Regions from separate parts of the Ruegeria sp. BC3 genome, predicted to be linked through region 4. Evidence: riboswitches for the same ligand, from Rfam matches in the RefSeq annotation. Region 4 holds a riboswitch; each other region holds the start of a gene.
What was found. A riboswitch is a leader RNA that binds a small molecule or an ion and turns the genes downstream of it on or off. The one in region 4 is predicted to bind cobalamin.
Positions count from the first base shown of each region.

Region 1 (3,306 bases), on a different contig from region 4:
AAAAAGCATTCCGGCCACAACTGCAGGCAGCGCGATGTTGAGGGTGTTGATCCCCAACACCGTTAACCCGCCAAAGCCGAAGAAGACGGCTTGAAGCAAAAGCCCGACGAACAGCGCCGGGAAGGCGGCCCAGCCGAGCAGAAGCCCGGCCATGCCATTCAGGATCAAATGCACCGAAGACGGACCAATGGGGACGTGGATTAGTGAGGCCACGAAAAAAGCGGCCGACAGCACCCCCGCGGTCGGGATACGATCAAGGTCCAGCGACCTGAGCCCCACTGCAATCCCGCCCGCGGCTGCAATGGCACCGCCAATAACGACCGGGTTGGACAAGGCACCGTCGACGATGTGCATTTCTTATTCCATGTCCCAAGCGCGGATCCAGATGACCGCATCCTGGCTGAGTTCTTTGCCCTCATGCTCGGTTGCCGGGCCCGCGCCGAGTGCGGCAAAGCCCCAGTAACCGGCTTTTGGTACGCCGAACGAGAAGTAACCGTTATCGTCCGAAATTGCGACCACAGCACCGCCGGGCATCGGCGAAACGGACGGAGTCGACGAGGCTGAACTGTCCATGTCCGGTTCAGCTGCCATGTATTCGATCTCTATCTCGGCTCCTGCAACCGGCTGACCATCGGCCAAAACGCGACCGGTGAAGGTCGAACCTGCAATGACGTTGGTCGGTTTGTTCAGCGGAATGATCTCGGTCGGAAGGCCAACCGGGTTCATCCAATCGGTCGGCAGTTCGTTGCGGTTCAGGAACGCTTTGGTCAGTTGCTGGATATAGATGTCCTCGGATTCCTCATAGTAAGGCTGAGGAACGGTAACCAGCACGTAGTCGCCGGAACGCTTCACAGGAACCGAGCCCTTGAACGCCGCACCCTCGTTTTCGCCTCCGGTGAAGCGAACAGGCTCCAGCGTGTCCAGCAGATCGGTTTTTTCACCGTTGTGAATTACATAGAACTCTTGCGGCTTTTCCAGATCCATGACGTGGCCGTTTTCGAACGGGTGCCAGAAGATCAGCTTGACCGGCACATCGCCCGGTTTCTTGATCATGGTGTTGGTGGTGTACTCCAGAAGGAAATGCGCCTGCGCCATGGCAGGAATTGCCAGCGCAGCGGCAGCCGTGCAGAGCAGCTTTTTCATTAGGTCTTATCCTTGTCCCGTTGTGCCAACCCCGGCACATTGTTGTGTTTGACAACGGGGCAAACGGGACCTCGTACCCTTTTGCAGGTACCGGCCCGACGCACACCCCGGCATCGGTGACGCACCCCTTCCGGGGGCGCATGTCTGGCAGGTCTCCTGACTTGCGGGTCAAAGCATCGGACTGGCCTTCCCGGGAAAAGATCCCAGTGGCATATCAGCCTTGCTCGCCGCTCACAGTTGCGGGGGCAGTTGCGGCATTGGGTTGTCGTCTGACTAGACCCGCACCGCATTCCCTTTTATCCGGACGAACCCGGAACCAAACATACGAAAGCGCTTGCCAGACTCATCTAGCGTCAGTCAACTCAAAATTTGCGGGAGTGTTGTCGATTGCAATCTTTCATTGAGCCCATCCAACCTCCCCAAATTGGAGTTTTGTGGAGATGTCTTGCAATAAGGGACATTTCTCAACAGCTTCGGCGACCGCGAAGGGCATTATCCCAAGCACAGGAAACGTCCGATGGTATGTGATCCTCACCCACAGGATTGGTCCGCGCTGAGATTAGAAAGCAGCGGGAAAACAATGGGAAGATTGCCACCAAGTCATGACGCGTTGAATTGCTAGGCAGTCAAATCGAGTCGCGCGCTGATGCCCTTCACCAAGCCTTAAGAATGGCAAGTTTCATCTCAACCAGCGAGTGATTGTCAGCGTTTTGGCAAGATACGAACATCGCTGTGCCGGTGTTGTGTGACGCGATCTCTGGTTGAGCGATGGCCGTTCGGTAGAACGAATACAAAAGACTGCTTCACGGACAATTCAGTCGGTGAAGCGCAACGCGACTGTACGAATTGATTGGTCTTGAAATAGGTGCGCCTAAATTGTTTCGGACAAATCAAAGGTAATTCAGCTTCTTTGTGATCCAGAACAAAACTTCTGCCAACACCGAAATCGCGCCAGCTTCCTCGGTGATGACCAAGGCCGTACCTGACGCACCCAACTTAGTCACTTGTGCGCTTTGGTCATCCGGAACATCTGCCACAACGATATAATCCGTCGCGCCGACCAGCTCACGCAGTGAAGGGAGGCCACTTCTGGCATCCAACGCCCCTTCGCTAGTAGAGGGTGGTATGTCTACAATCGTGGTTTCGAACTCCTGCCCCGGTGCGCTACGCAGGGCCACACGTATTGCATCGCCAGCAGAAACGTTTTGCAGACTGCTCAAAGGAAGTGTCGCGACTAAAACTCTATCGTCTGGCACAACAAAATTTATTGCTCCCTGCAGAGTCGTCACTCGATTCCCTGGGCGCAGGGTCAGGCCTGTAACCATGCCATCTGCTGGTGCGCGCACGACAGTTTGCTCCAATGCCCAGCGCGCTTGAATCAACATATTCTCTACTTCGACAACGCCGACATCGACCCCTTCCACCTGGGCGGCGATACGCCGTTCAAGACCCGCTTTCCGCGCGTTTGCAGCGCGTAAGCCCGCTTCAAGCTGTTCTATGGTTGAAACGGCTTCCTGAAGCTGGAACTCAGTGGACGCTCCTCGTTCGGCGAGACGGATAATATCATCGCGCCGCGCCACCCCAAACTCCAGTTGTGCGGAAAGTGACGCGATGTCCGCCTCAGCTGCCTCAAGGTCGTTCCTTAGTTGATCTGCCTCTGATTGGGCGGCGGCAAGCGATGCTTCAAGTCGAGCGACTTCAGCGGCATATTCCGTATCATCTATCCTGAACAGAACATCCCCTTTTGACACTAGCTCATTTGCCTCCGCTTCGACTTCTATCACTGGTCCTGCGACGTTTGGCGCTATACTGATTACAGCGCCTTGAACCGAAACCGCCCCGCTTGGTGTCGTGTGGTTAAGCGCGCCAATAACCACCAGTGCGATTACGACACCACCGCCATAGATGAAGGTCTTTGAAACCGCGTTCCATGGCAGCAGGCGGAGTTTTGAGAACACCAGCCAGGCGAGGCCAAAATATAGTGCCAGAACAATCAGCAATTTCGATGCTCCATTGTGTTTCCCGGGCGGAGCAACGCATAGAGGCCGCCGTGTAAGGTTGTTGTCGCGCTCCTGATGACAGGGCACCTCTAAACTCATAGGCGCCTTCAAAAGGCCAACTTCGCGCCAATGATTGGACCTGAGAACGAAAGGTCTCTCACTA
Region 1 covers NZ_JBQFUP010000009.1:100,090-103,395, reverse strand. Annotated here, with positions in the region: gene cbiM (cobalt transporter CbiM) at 1-354, opposite strand, end outside; gene ACR0MV_RS19570 (DUF4198 domain-containing protein) at 358-1,143, opposite strand; cobalamin riboswitch at 1,273-1,479, opposite strand; gene ACR0MV_RS19565 (HlyD family secretion protein) at 2,034-3,143, opposite strand.
Region 1: another riboswitch for cobalamin. It lies ahead of ACR0MV_RS19570 (DUF4198 domain-containing protein); the one in region 4 lies ahead of ACR0MV_RS05075 (DUF1636 family protein).

Region 2 (3,306 bases), on a different contig from region 4:
AAAGGCTCTAGCCGTTGGTTGGCGCAATCAGCCGGGGCCAGACGGCCGCATTGCGACGCGCAAACGCGCCAATGTGGCCGATCTCGGACAGGCCGAACTCCTTCGGTGACAATTGGTGCCTGCGCGCCTTGGGGCCGTAGAGATCGGCCAATCGCCACACCGCGTTAGGAGGCACCACCTGATCATCGTCTGTTGTGAACAGGTCAACGGGTGTCTCCGACGCGGCCCATTGCGCTTCGGGCAGGCTGGTGCCGATCTCTGGCACATAGTTCAGCGGATCAGTACACCACTTCCGCCATTGCCAATACACTCGCGACGGTAGGTTCGACCCAAATCCCAGCGCCTTGCCCGGCAGGTATCCCAGCGCCTTGACCAGCAACGGCGGATGACCGTACCAGAACATCGTCGCCAACGCGCGGTACGGCCAAGGGTGGTCCGACAATGTGACCAAGCCTGAACAGACACAGATCATTCGATCGATCTGGTCGATATCCGGTTGGACAGGTCCAAGCATTCCACCGACCGAGTGTCCAATGCTCCAGTGTTGCGCAGACGGAAACCTGCGTCGCATCTCTGCTCGGGCGGCTGGCATGTCTATCAACGCCCAGTCCGCCATGGTGGCCTGCGATTCGCGCATAGGGCCAGTCAAGGAATGCCCAAAGTCGCGATAATCATAGGTCAGACAGGCCACGCCTTGCTCGGCCACCAGCCAATGCGCGAAGTGCTTGTAATAGTCACGCGGTACGCCCGTGGCACCGTGGATCACAACGGCAACGTCTGGTGCCGATGCGGGTGTGTACAACCGTGCGGACAGGCTGGCCGTACCGGCAGCCAGCATAAAATCTTCGGTCACTACCGCTGTAGTATTGTCCAACATAGCGCCCTCGCAAGCATCTGAACCGTACGGTTCACTTTCTGCAATCGGCGCTTTTCCCGGCTCAAAGTCAACAGATTTCCAAAGTGACCAAGCGTCCGTTTGGACCTGGCGAAACAGGCAGCTTGACTCAAACCGGCTACACCCGCTAGCGATGGTGTGATGGTTCTCGCCTCGTAACCTGGGCGGGATGAAAAGGGAACACGGTGCGGTCCTGCCCGGCGATGCCGGAATGGATCAAGGCCGAGACTGCCCCCGCAACTGTAAGCGGTGAGCAATGCTGAATAACCACTGGCCGAAAGGTTGGGAAGGTCAGCAAAGCGATGACCCGCAAGTCAGGAGACCTGCCATCAAAGACAAAACCGAAACTCGGGCGGGGTGTCCGGGCAGGTCTTCAGTGAACTGAGACACCTGTTCCACGTCCCCCGTCCATCGCGCGGAGGGCGCATCATGATCTGGAAGACACAAACGCATGAGTTCACGGCGACTCTGTGCCAGAAAACCGGGAAACCCTGCCCGGCGCTGGCCCAATTGGCGCGCGCCATTACGCAGGCAATGGACGCGGCGCAGCCCGTGACAACCAGCGAATTCGAAATGGACGGCTCAAGCGAGTTGAGCCATTGCGGTGAAGGCTGCACGGCACGGTTTCGCGCCAGCCCGGCCCGGATCAGGGTCTATTGCGGGACAAATGCCGAAGACTCAGCCGAAACGCTAGAGGACTATGCCGATATGATGTTCGGCGCGGATTTTGCGATGTTGCCCGCCGGTGCGTTGACCACTGCGCCATGCGCCATGCTTGAGGCGCTGGCTTTGGCACCTCGTCCCTCGCAAGAAACCGTACAGCACATTCCGGCCTGATCGGCTCTCACGACCTATGCTGGGTCAGCGTCGTGGCCCAGTCCATTTGCGGATCGGTTTCAACAGCGCAAGGCCTAACCGCGCGAAGGCGCGCTAGGGCTTGCGCAGGCTCCTCTCCGCTTTCGATCATCAAGCGCAGCAAAACCATGCCAGATCGACCGCATCCGCCCCGACAATGGACCAAAACACGCCCGCCATCTGCCAATATGCGCCGCGCCAATGCGCTGGTCTCGGGCCACTGCGCCTGAATTGGCGGCGATGGAGCGCCGAAGTCTTTGATCGGCAGGTGCTTCCACACGGCAGATGCGTTTTGAACATCGCCCCCAAAGCTAGCTGCTCCGGCTTGGTTCAGTTCGGCGTCGGTGGTCATTGAAATCACCAGGTCAGGGTTCCAGTCCCGGATCACATTCAGATCGCGGTCATAGGCACCACCCGCCCCGGGCAAAGGCGACAACGCCAGTTGGCCTGGACCAACGCCTAGGGCATGGATTGCGAATTTTTCCAAAGCGATGCTCCTTTGTGAATCAGAGGATTCGTCGTTCTTTTCTTCCCCTCAATACAAACCAAACCGAAATTCCTCCAACCCTGCTGTGGACGCGGGCGACGCGGGTCTCTACGCTGCATCCCTGTTACGAATCCGACAGAGCAGACATGACCGAAACGCCCAGCCCCGCTTATCAGGTTCTTGCCCGCAAGTACCGCCCCGAGACCTTTGCAGATCTGGTTGGACAGGACGCAATGGTGCGCACGCTGAAAAACGCGTTCGAAGCGGATCGGATCGCGCAGGCCTTTATCATGACCGGCATTCGGGGGACCGGTAAGACGACCACGGCCCGGATTATCGCCAAGGGCATGAATTGTATCGGTCCCGACGGCACAGGCGGTCCCACGACCGAACCATGCGGCCAGTGTGAACACTGCGTTGCCATCATGGAAGGCCGCCATGTCGACGTGATGGAGATGGACGCCGCCAGCCGCACCGGCGTGAATGACATTCGAGAAATCATCGACAGCGTCCGTTATCGCGCGGCTTCTGCCCGCTACAAGATTTACATCATCGATGAAGTTCACATGCTCTCGACCAGTGCATTCAACGCGCTGCTCAAGACGCTTGAAGAACCGCCCGAGCATGTGAAATTCATCTTTGCGACCACCGAGATCCGCAAAGTTCCGGTGACCGTCCTGTCGCGTTGCCAGCGCTTCGACCTGCGCCGGATCGAGCCCGAAGACATGATCGGCCTGTTGAACAAGATCGCAGCAGCCGAGGGGGCACAGATTGCCGACGATGCGCTGGCACTGATCACCCGCGCCGCCGAAGGATCAGCGCGGGATGCGACCTCGCTGCTGGATCAGGCGATTTCTCACGGCGCTGGGGAAACCAATGCCGATCAGGTGCGCGCGATGCTGGGTCTTGCCGACCGGGGCCGCGTTCTGGACCTGATGGATATGATCCTGCGCGGAGACGCGGCAGGTGCCTTGACGGAGTTAAGCGGCCAATACGCCGAAGGGGCGGATCCGTTGGCCGTGCTTCGCGATCTCGCGGAAATCACCCACTGGGTTTCTGTGGTAAAGAT
Region 2 covers NZ_JBQFUP010000007.1:49,097-52,402, forward strand. Annotated here, with positions in the region: gene rsgA (ribosome small subunit-dependent GTPase A) at 1-11, shown strand, start outside; gene ACR0MV_RS17380 (alpha/beta hydrolase family protein) at 8-877, opposite strand; cobalamin riboswitch at 1,022-1,240, shown strand; gene ACR0MV_RS17385 (hypothetical protein) at 1,325-1,732, shown strand; gene ACR0MV_RS17390 (protein-tyrosine phosphatase family protein) at 1,740-2,237, opposite strand; gene ACR0MV_RS17395 (DNA polymerase III subunit gamma/tau) at 2,384-3,306, shown strand, end outside.
Region 2: another riboswitch for cobalamin. It lies ahead of ACR0MV_RS17385 (hypothetical protein); the one in region 4 lies ahead of ACR0MV_RS05075 (DUF1636 family protein).

Region 3 (3,306 bases), on a different contig from region 4:
GATTGAATGCGCCAGATGGATCGCGTTCTGAACGATATCGGCTTTGGTCTCAAGGTCCGGGGCAATGTTCACTGCGGCATCGGTGACCATGATCGGCCGCGACATACCCGGAACGTCCATGACAAACACATGCGACAAACGCCGTCCGGTCCTGAGCCCCTTTTCCCGGCGCAGGGCGGCGCGCAGCAGGACATCCGTGTGCAAATGCCCTTTCATCAGCATCCGGGCTTTGCCTTCAACCACCAGATCGACGGCAATATGAGCGGCAACATCGTGGCTTTGCGCGGCAACGATTTCCACCCCGGCCAGATCCGCGCCAAGTTCGACCGCAGCGGCGGTGATCTTGGCAGGATCGCCCACCAGTATTGGCGTAATGATGCTGTCGGCATGCGCCAGCAAAGCGCCGCCCAGTGAGTTCGGCTCTTCCGGGGCGACGACTGCGGTCGGCATCGGGTCCAATGGCCGCGCCTTTTCGAGAAGGGCATCAAAATGCTGGTGCCTTTGAACGATCAGTCCAGGCACCTCGACCGAGTCGAATGTCAAATGCTGCGCGGGCGGAGTGACTTGGACGGTTCCACTGAGGATCAGTGCATCATCCCCGATCCGGCGCACCTCGGCGGACAGGGTCAGGTCACCGTCTTCACGCTTTTCCACAACCGACACAAAGGCCGTCAGTTCCTCTCCCGCTAGAACCGGCGCATGAAAGCTCAGATCCGCGCGTCGCGTTTGCGTCCCCGCACCTGGAAGTATGTTTCCTATGACCGCGGCAACCAGACCAGCAGGCCAAAGGGCCGGTGCAACAGCCTCGGGGCGGCCATCACCGTCGCCGTCATACGCGGCCAGATGCAACGGGTTATGATCGCCCGAAGCCGACGCAAAGGCATACAGATCATCCACCGTGCACAGCCGCGTGACTTGCGCGGTGTCGCCAACTTTGATCTGTGAATAAGTTCGGTTTTCTTCAATCTTCATGGTGTCTGGCTTTGGTTCTGAATAATAAAGTCAGCGCTCGAGGCAAGGCGTCCGAGCTGCGATAAAACTCACCGCTTTCCTCGCCTCTGGCCCTTTCTGCGCTGCAGCGTAGTCAAGTTCTTATCGAATGACAATTCGTTAACCCCGATGCTACCGCGCCACGGAAAGCGCTTCATATGGCCTAGCAAAAGTCTGTGACACTGATTCTGCAGAACGCATCGAGCAAGCGTGTCGTGGCGCGCGCAGTTTTAATCTTGACCCAAATTCTGAACTCAGGCACTCATCATCCACGATGGTTCCCTCTGGTTCGCCAAGGGATGAAAAGGGAATACGGTGAGGTTGCCGTCTGGCACCAAGTCCGTGACTGCCCCCGCAACTGTAAGCGGTAAGCGACGCCAAATGTCCACTGGCCACGATGGCCGGGAAGGATGGCCAAGCGATGACCCGCAAGTCAGGAGACCTGCCATCAAATGTTCAACCAACTCGGGGCGGGGCGTCCTGGAAGGAGGCGATATGAAACGTCGTAGACGTTATAACATTGCATTTCGTTCGACTCGGATGTAAGCGGGGCGTGAAGTGTCAATAAAACCAGATCATTTTCTACTTATTTGTGAAACCTGCGAAGGTCATATTCGCGCGGATTCAATGTGTCAGACGCTTGCGCAGAAGCTGCCTGATGGCTTTGCAATTCGCAGAGTGAATTGCATGGCGGGGTGTGAACGCCCCACGACTGTCGGCTTTCAAGCTGAGGGTAAAGCGCAGTACTTATTCGGCGACATTCTGTCGGATCAGGACATGGACGCGTTGGTTGAATTTGCCAGCCAGTTCCGCGACAGCGAAGATGGTTGGACCAACGCGACCCAGCGTCCAAGCGCCTTGTTCGACAAAACTCTCGCGCGTCTGCCGCGGTTCGCGCAGGAGGACGGCCTATGACCTTCCTTGAGGCGCGCGCATTGGAGTACTACGCGCTCAACGGCGATGTCCTGTTGAAAGACATCAATTTCGATCTCGAAGAGGGTGCGATCCTGGCGATTGCCGGTCCGAATGGGGCGGGAAAAACGACGCTGCTTAATCTGCTGTGTGGCGTCGAGGAAATCGTGCTGGGCGACGTTCTTTTGAAAGGGCGCAGCTTGCGGCAGCTTTCGGCCGTGGATCGCGCGCGCATGATTGCCGTGGTTGGTCAGCAGGAAACGCCCGACGGACGTTTGTTCCTGCGGGACTATGTGGCGCTTGGTCAGATTCCGATCCGTGCGGATCGATCCGCCAATGAACATGCAGCAGAACTGGATCGCATTCTGCAACTGACCGGTCTGAGCACCTTGGCGGACAAGCGAATGGGTGTGCTGTCAGGCGGCGAACGCCAACGCGCACATATTGCGCGGGCACTGGCGCAGAACCCCTCGCTGCTGTTTCTGGATGAGCCGACCAACCACCTAGACCCGGACGCCAAAGGCCGGATGCTCTCGCTGGTGGCCGAGCTTGGCATCACGGTGGTCATGATCGTCCACGATCTGGTCATGATCCCGGAATTCGCCACGCATGTCGCCCTGATGAAATCCGCACAATTGACCGGATTTGGTCTGGTGCAAGACGTTCTGACCCCTGAACGGGTCCGTGAAACTTTTGGTGTCGATTATCTGTGCTTTCAACATGAAGGCCGCGTGATCCCGGCACTGGATATCCGAAGAACCAAACGCTCAAATTAAGGAACCGAGCATGAAAAATACATTTTGGTCCGCAGCCCTGATTGGCGGATTGGCCAGCGCTGCGACGGCGCACGAGGTCACTGTCGACAATTGCGGTGAGCCTCTGGTCTTTGAAACTCAGCCCGAGCGGCTGGTCGTGCACGACATGAACATGACCGACATGGCCTTTGCGCTGGGTCTGCAGGATAAGATCGTCGGCCTGACAGGCATTACCGGCTGGTACAAGACCAGCCCGGAATTCGACACGCTGCGCGGCGACATCCCCGAGCTTGCCCCCAAGTACCCGACCGTGGAAAACCTCGTCGCGGTCGAGCCTGATCTGTTCTTTGCCGGTTGGTACTATGGCATGAAGCCCGGCGGCGATGTGACGCCGGACACGCTTGAGCCGTTTGGCATCAAAACGATGATCCTGACCGAAAGCTGCGTTCATCTGGACAAAAACCGCCCCGAGGCCAGCATGGACCTGCTGTTCAACGACGTCCTGCGATTGGGCACGGTGATGCACGTCGAAGACAAGGCCAACGCGCTGGTCGATGGCTGGAAAGAAGAACTATCGGCGATCGAGGCAAAGACGGCTGATCTGTCGAAACCTCGAGTCTTCCTTTTGGATGGCCCTGCAGACGCACCG
Region 3 covers NZ_JBQFUP010000002.1:422,144-425,449, forward strand. Annotated here, with positions in the region: gene ACR0MV_RS07300 (bifunctional enoyl-CoA hydratase/phosphate acetyltransferase) at 1-972, opposite strand, end outside; cobalamin riboswitch at 1,249-1,454, shown strand; gene ACR0MV_RS07305 (DUF1636 family protein) at 1,618-1,905, shown strand; gene ACR0MV_RS07310 (ABC transporter ATP-binding protein) at 1,902-2,678, shown strand; gene ACR0MV_RS07315 (ABC transporter substrate-binding protein) at 2,689-3,306, shown strand, end outside.
Region 3: another riboswitch for cobalamin. It lies ahead of ACR0MV_RS07305 (DUF1636 family protein); the one in region 4 lies ahead of ACR0MV_RS05075 (DUF1636 family protein).

Region 4 (3,306 bases):
TTTCGTGAACAAAGGACGTACCGGATGAGATTTTGATCGCCTCATAGGTTGTGTTCAGGTCCATCCCTGCCGCCTTGGCCGTCACCAGTGCTTCGGCGCAGGTGATCAGGTTCGCGGTGGCCAGATAGTTCGTCAAAACCTTCAAAACTGATGCCGAACCCAGCTCACCCGTATGCAAGATGCGCCGCCCCATCGTGGTCAGAAATGGCAAAATCCGGTCGAAGGTCTCTCGGTCACAGCCGGCAAAGATCGAGATATTCCCCGTTGCGGCGCGGTGGCATCCGCCAGAGACCGGGCAATCCACCGCAGCACCGCCGCGTTCAATCACCATCGCCCCCAGACGCTTGACCTCGGCCTCGTCGGTCGTGGACATCTCCATCCAGATTTTGCTCGGCCCGACCTCGGGCAGCATCTCTTGCATCACAGCGTCGGAAGCGGCGGGAGAAGGCAGGCAAGTGATGACCGCATCGCAATCCCGCATAAGCTGCGCTGGGTTTTCGGCTGCTTTGGCCCCCTTGGTCACGAACTCCTGAACAAGATCCGCGTTCAGGTCATGCACGGTCAGATCAACGCCATTGCGCAGCAGCGACCCCGATAGCTTTGCTCCGACATTTCCCAACCCGATAAAGCCAACTTTCATAATACCCTCCGGCGGCTGTGCATTGATTTGTCCGCAAGTATCCACATTGCGTTTTCAAAAATGAAACGAATAATAATCAAAATAATGACCAAAAATTATTGGTGATAAATGGATCGACTTCCCAACCCCGCATGGCTGCGCAGCTTTGAATCAGCCGCTCGGCATCTGAATTTCACAACGACGGCGAAAGAGCTTGGACTGACCCAGACCGCAGTGTCATTGCACATCCGATCACTTGAGGCAGATTTAGGCCAAAAGCTTTTTACCCGAAACGCGCGGCGGTTGGAACTCACCGAACTGGGCCAATCTTATGCCTTGACCGTGCGACGTGCGCTGGGTGACATCGCCCTGTCCACCAACAGTTTGTTCGGCCCGGCCTCTCGCCAAACCCTGACGGTGAGGGCCGCGATATCTACAGCGACCTATTGGATTGCGGCTGAATTGCCGGATTTCATGGCGCGACACCCAGACATTCCGGTGCGTCTTGTGTCACACATCTGGAACGACACAATTGCGCCCAAGGACGTGGATGTCGAAATTCGAATGGGCTACGGTGACTGGCCGGGCGTGACCTCGGAAAAGCTGACAGACGAAACGCTGGTGCCAGTTTGCCAATCCGGATCGCCTATTCCAGATCTGCAAGCGTTGCACGACAGCCCCCTGATTCACATTCTGGGTTACGAGGACAACTGGGCGCGCTACTTTCAAGCTCATGGATTGCCCCCGGCAGAGCGCGCGCCGCTGTACTCGGTCGATACGTCCGTTGCAGCGCTGCAGCTGGTGATGGCAGGCGCGGGGTGTGCCACGATTGTCGAACGGTTCGCACGCAACGCTATTGCCCAGGGCGCACCGATCCGGATCGCGGGTCCTGCGATTCCATTTGCGCAATCGCACTACCTGATTGCGGCTCCGGGAACTGCTCAGCCCTCGGCTGCAGCGGGGTTGTTTTGCGCTTGGCTGCGCGAACGGCTGGCCTTGGATGCCGCTGGCTGACACTGGCTGGTCGCTTTTCCGACGTCATCCCTATCCAAGCCCGGCTCGTGCTTGACAACCCCCCTGCCCGTGCCGCATGTCGCTTGCGTTGGTGTCCATCTTCGGATGGATGAAAAGGGAATGTGCCAGCGGATGATCCGTCAAGCACAGCCGCCCCCGCGACCGTGACCGGAGAGGGTGCCCAAAGCCACTGGCCAAAAAGGCCGGGAAGGCGGGACATCCGACAGGGCCAAAGGCTCTGACATCCGCAAGCCGGGAGACCTGCCAGCACCCGAAGTTGAAACCGGACGGGGTGATCCGGTGTCGGGTCCATGCACAGACGTGGCCCGCATGAAACCCCGTCCCCCGCGAAGAGGATTTGGGGGGATGAGAGACGTGACCGAGACCACACCAGTCGAGCTGCTGGTCTGTACAACTTGCCGTCGTGGCTTGCCCATTGAAGATGATGCCCAGCGGCCCGGTACTTTGCTGCATAAGGCCCTGGAGCAGGCAGAGCTGCCAGACGGCATCCAGCTGAAGCCGGTTGAATGCCTGTCCAACTGCGATCAGGGCTGTTCCATTGTACTGCGCGGTGGCCCATCCCGCTGGACCTTTGTCTACGAGAACCTGAACGAGGTCGATCATGTCGAGGCCATCGTTGACGGCGTCACCAAGTATCTGGCCGCCGAAGACGGTTTGGTGAAATGGCGCGAACGCCCCGAGCATTTCCGCAAAAACTGCGCAGCCCGCATTCCCCCGATTGGAGCCTGATATGTCGAACCTCGAAAAACTCCCCGTTACTGTGATCACCGGCTTTCTAGGCTCGGGCAAAACCACCCTGGTCAAACACCTGATGCAGAACCCGCAGGGCAAGCGTCTGGCCGTTGTCGTCAACGAATTCGGTGATGTTGGCGTCGATGGCGACATCCTGAAATCCTGCGCCATCCCTGACTGCCCTGCAGAGAACATCATGGAGCTGGCAAACGGCTGCATCTGCTGCACCGTGGCCGACGATTTCATTCCGACCATCGAAGCCCTGATGGCGCTGGAGCCGCGTCCTGAGCATATCCTGATCGAAACCTCGGGCCTCGCCCTGCCCAAGCCGCTGCTGAAAGCCTTCGACTGGCCAGATATCCGTTCGAAAATCACCGTCGATGGCGTGATCGCCCTTGCCGATGCCGAAGCCGTTGCCGCAGGTCGCTTTGCGCCGAGTGTCGAGGCGGTGGACGCACAGCGTTTGGCCGACGACTCGATCGACCACGAAACACCTCTGTCTGAGGTGTTCGAGGATCAGATCTCCTGCGCCGATATCATCCTACTGACAAAGCCCGATCTGGCCGGTCCCGACGGTGTCGCGAAGGCCAAAGAGGTCATCGCAGCCGAGGCCCCGCGCCCTCTGCCCGTGGTCGAAGTGGCCGAGGGTGTGGTAGACGTGCGCGTCGTTCTGGGTCTGGAAGCCGCAGCCGAAGATGACATGGACGCACGCCCGTCGCATCACGACGGCCACCACGATCATGAGCATGATGACTTTGAAAGCATCATCGTCGAACTGCCCGAACAAACCGATCCCTCTGATCTGGTCGCCAAGATCGAACGTCTGGCCTCTGAACTGAACATCCTGCGCGTAAAAGGCTACGCGGCCGTTCAGGGCAAACCGATGCGCCTGCTGGTTCAGGCTGTCGGCGCCCGTGTCC
Region 4 covers NZ_JBQFUP010000001.1:1,015,464-1,018,769, forward strand. Annotated here, with positions in the region: gene ACR0MV_RS05065 (NAD(P)-dependent oxidoreductase) at 1-640, opposite strand, end outside; gene ACR0MV_RS05070 (LysR substrate-binding domain-containing protein) at 749-1,633, shown strand; cobalamin riboswitch at 1,706-1,916, shown strand; gene ACR0MV_RS05075 (DUF1636 family protein) at 2,000-2,383, shown strand; gene cobW (cobalamin biosynthesis protein CobW) at 2,385-3,306, shown strand, end outside.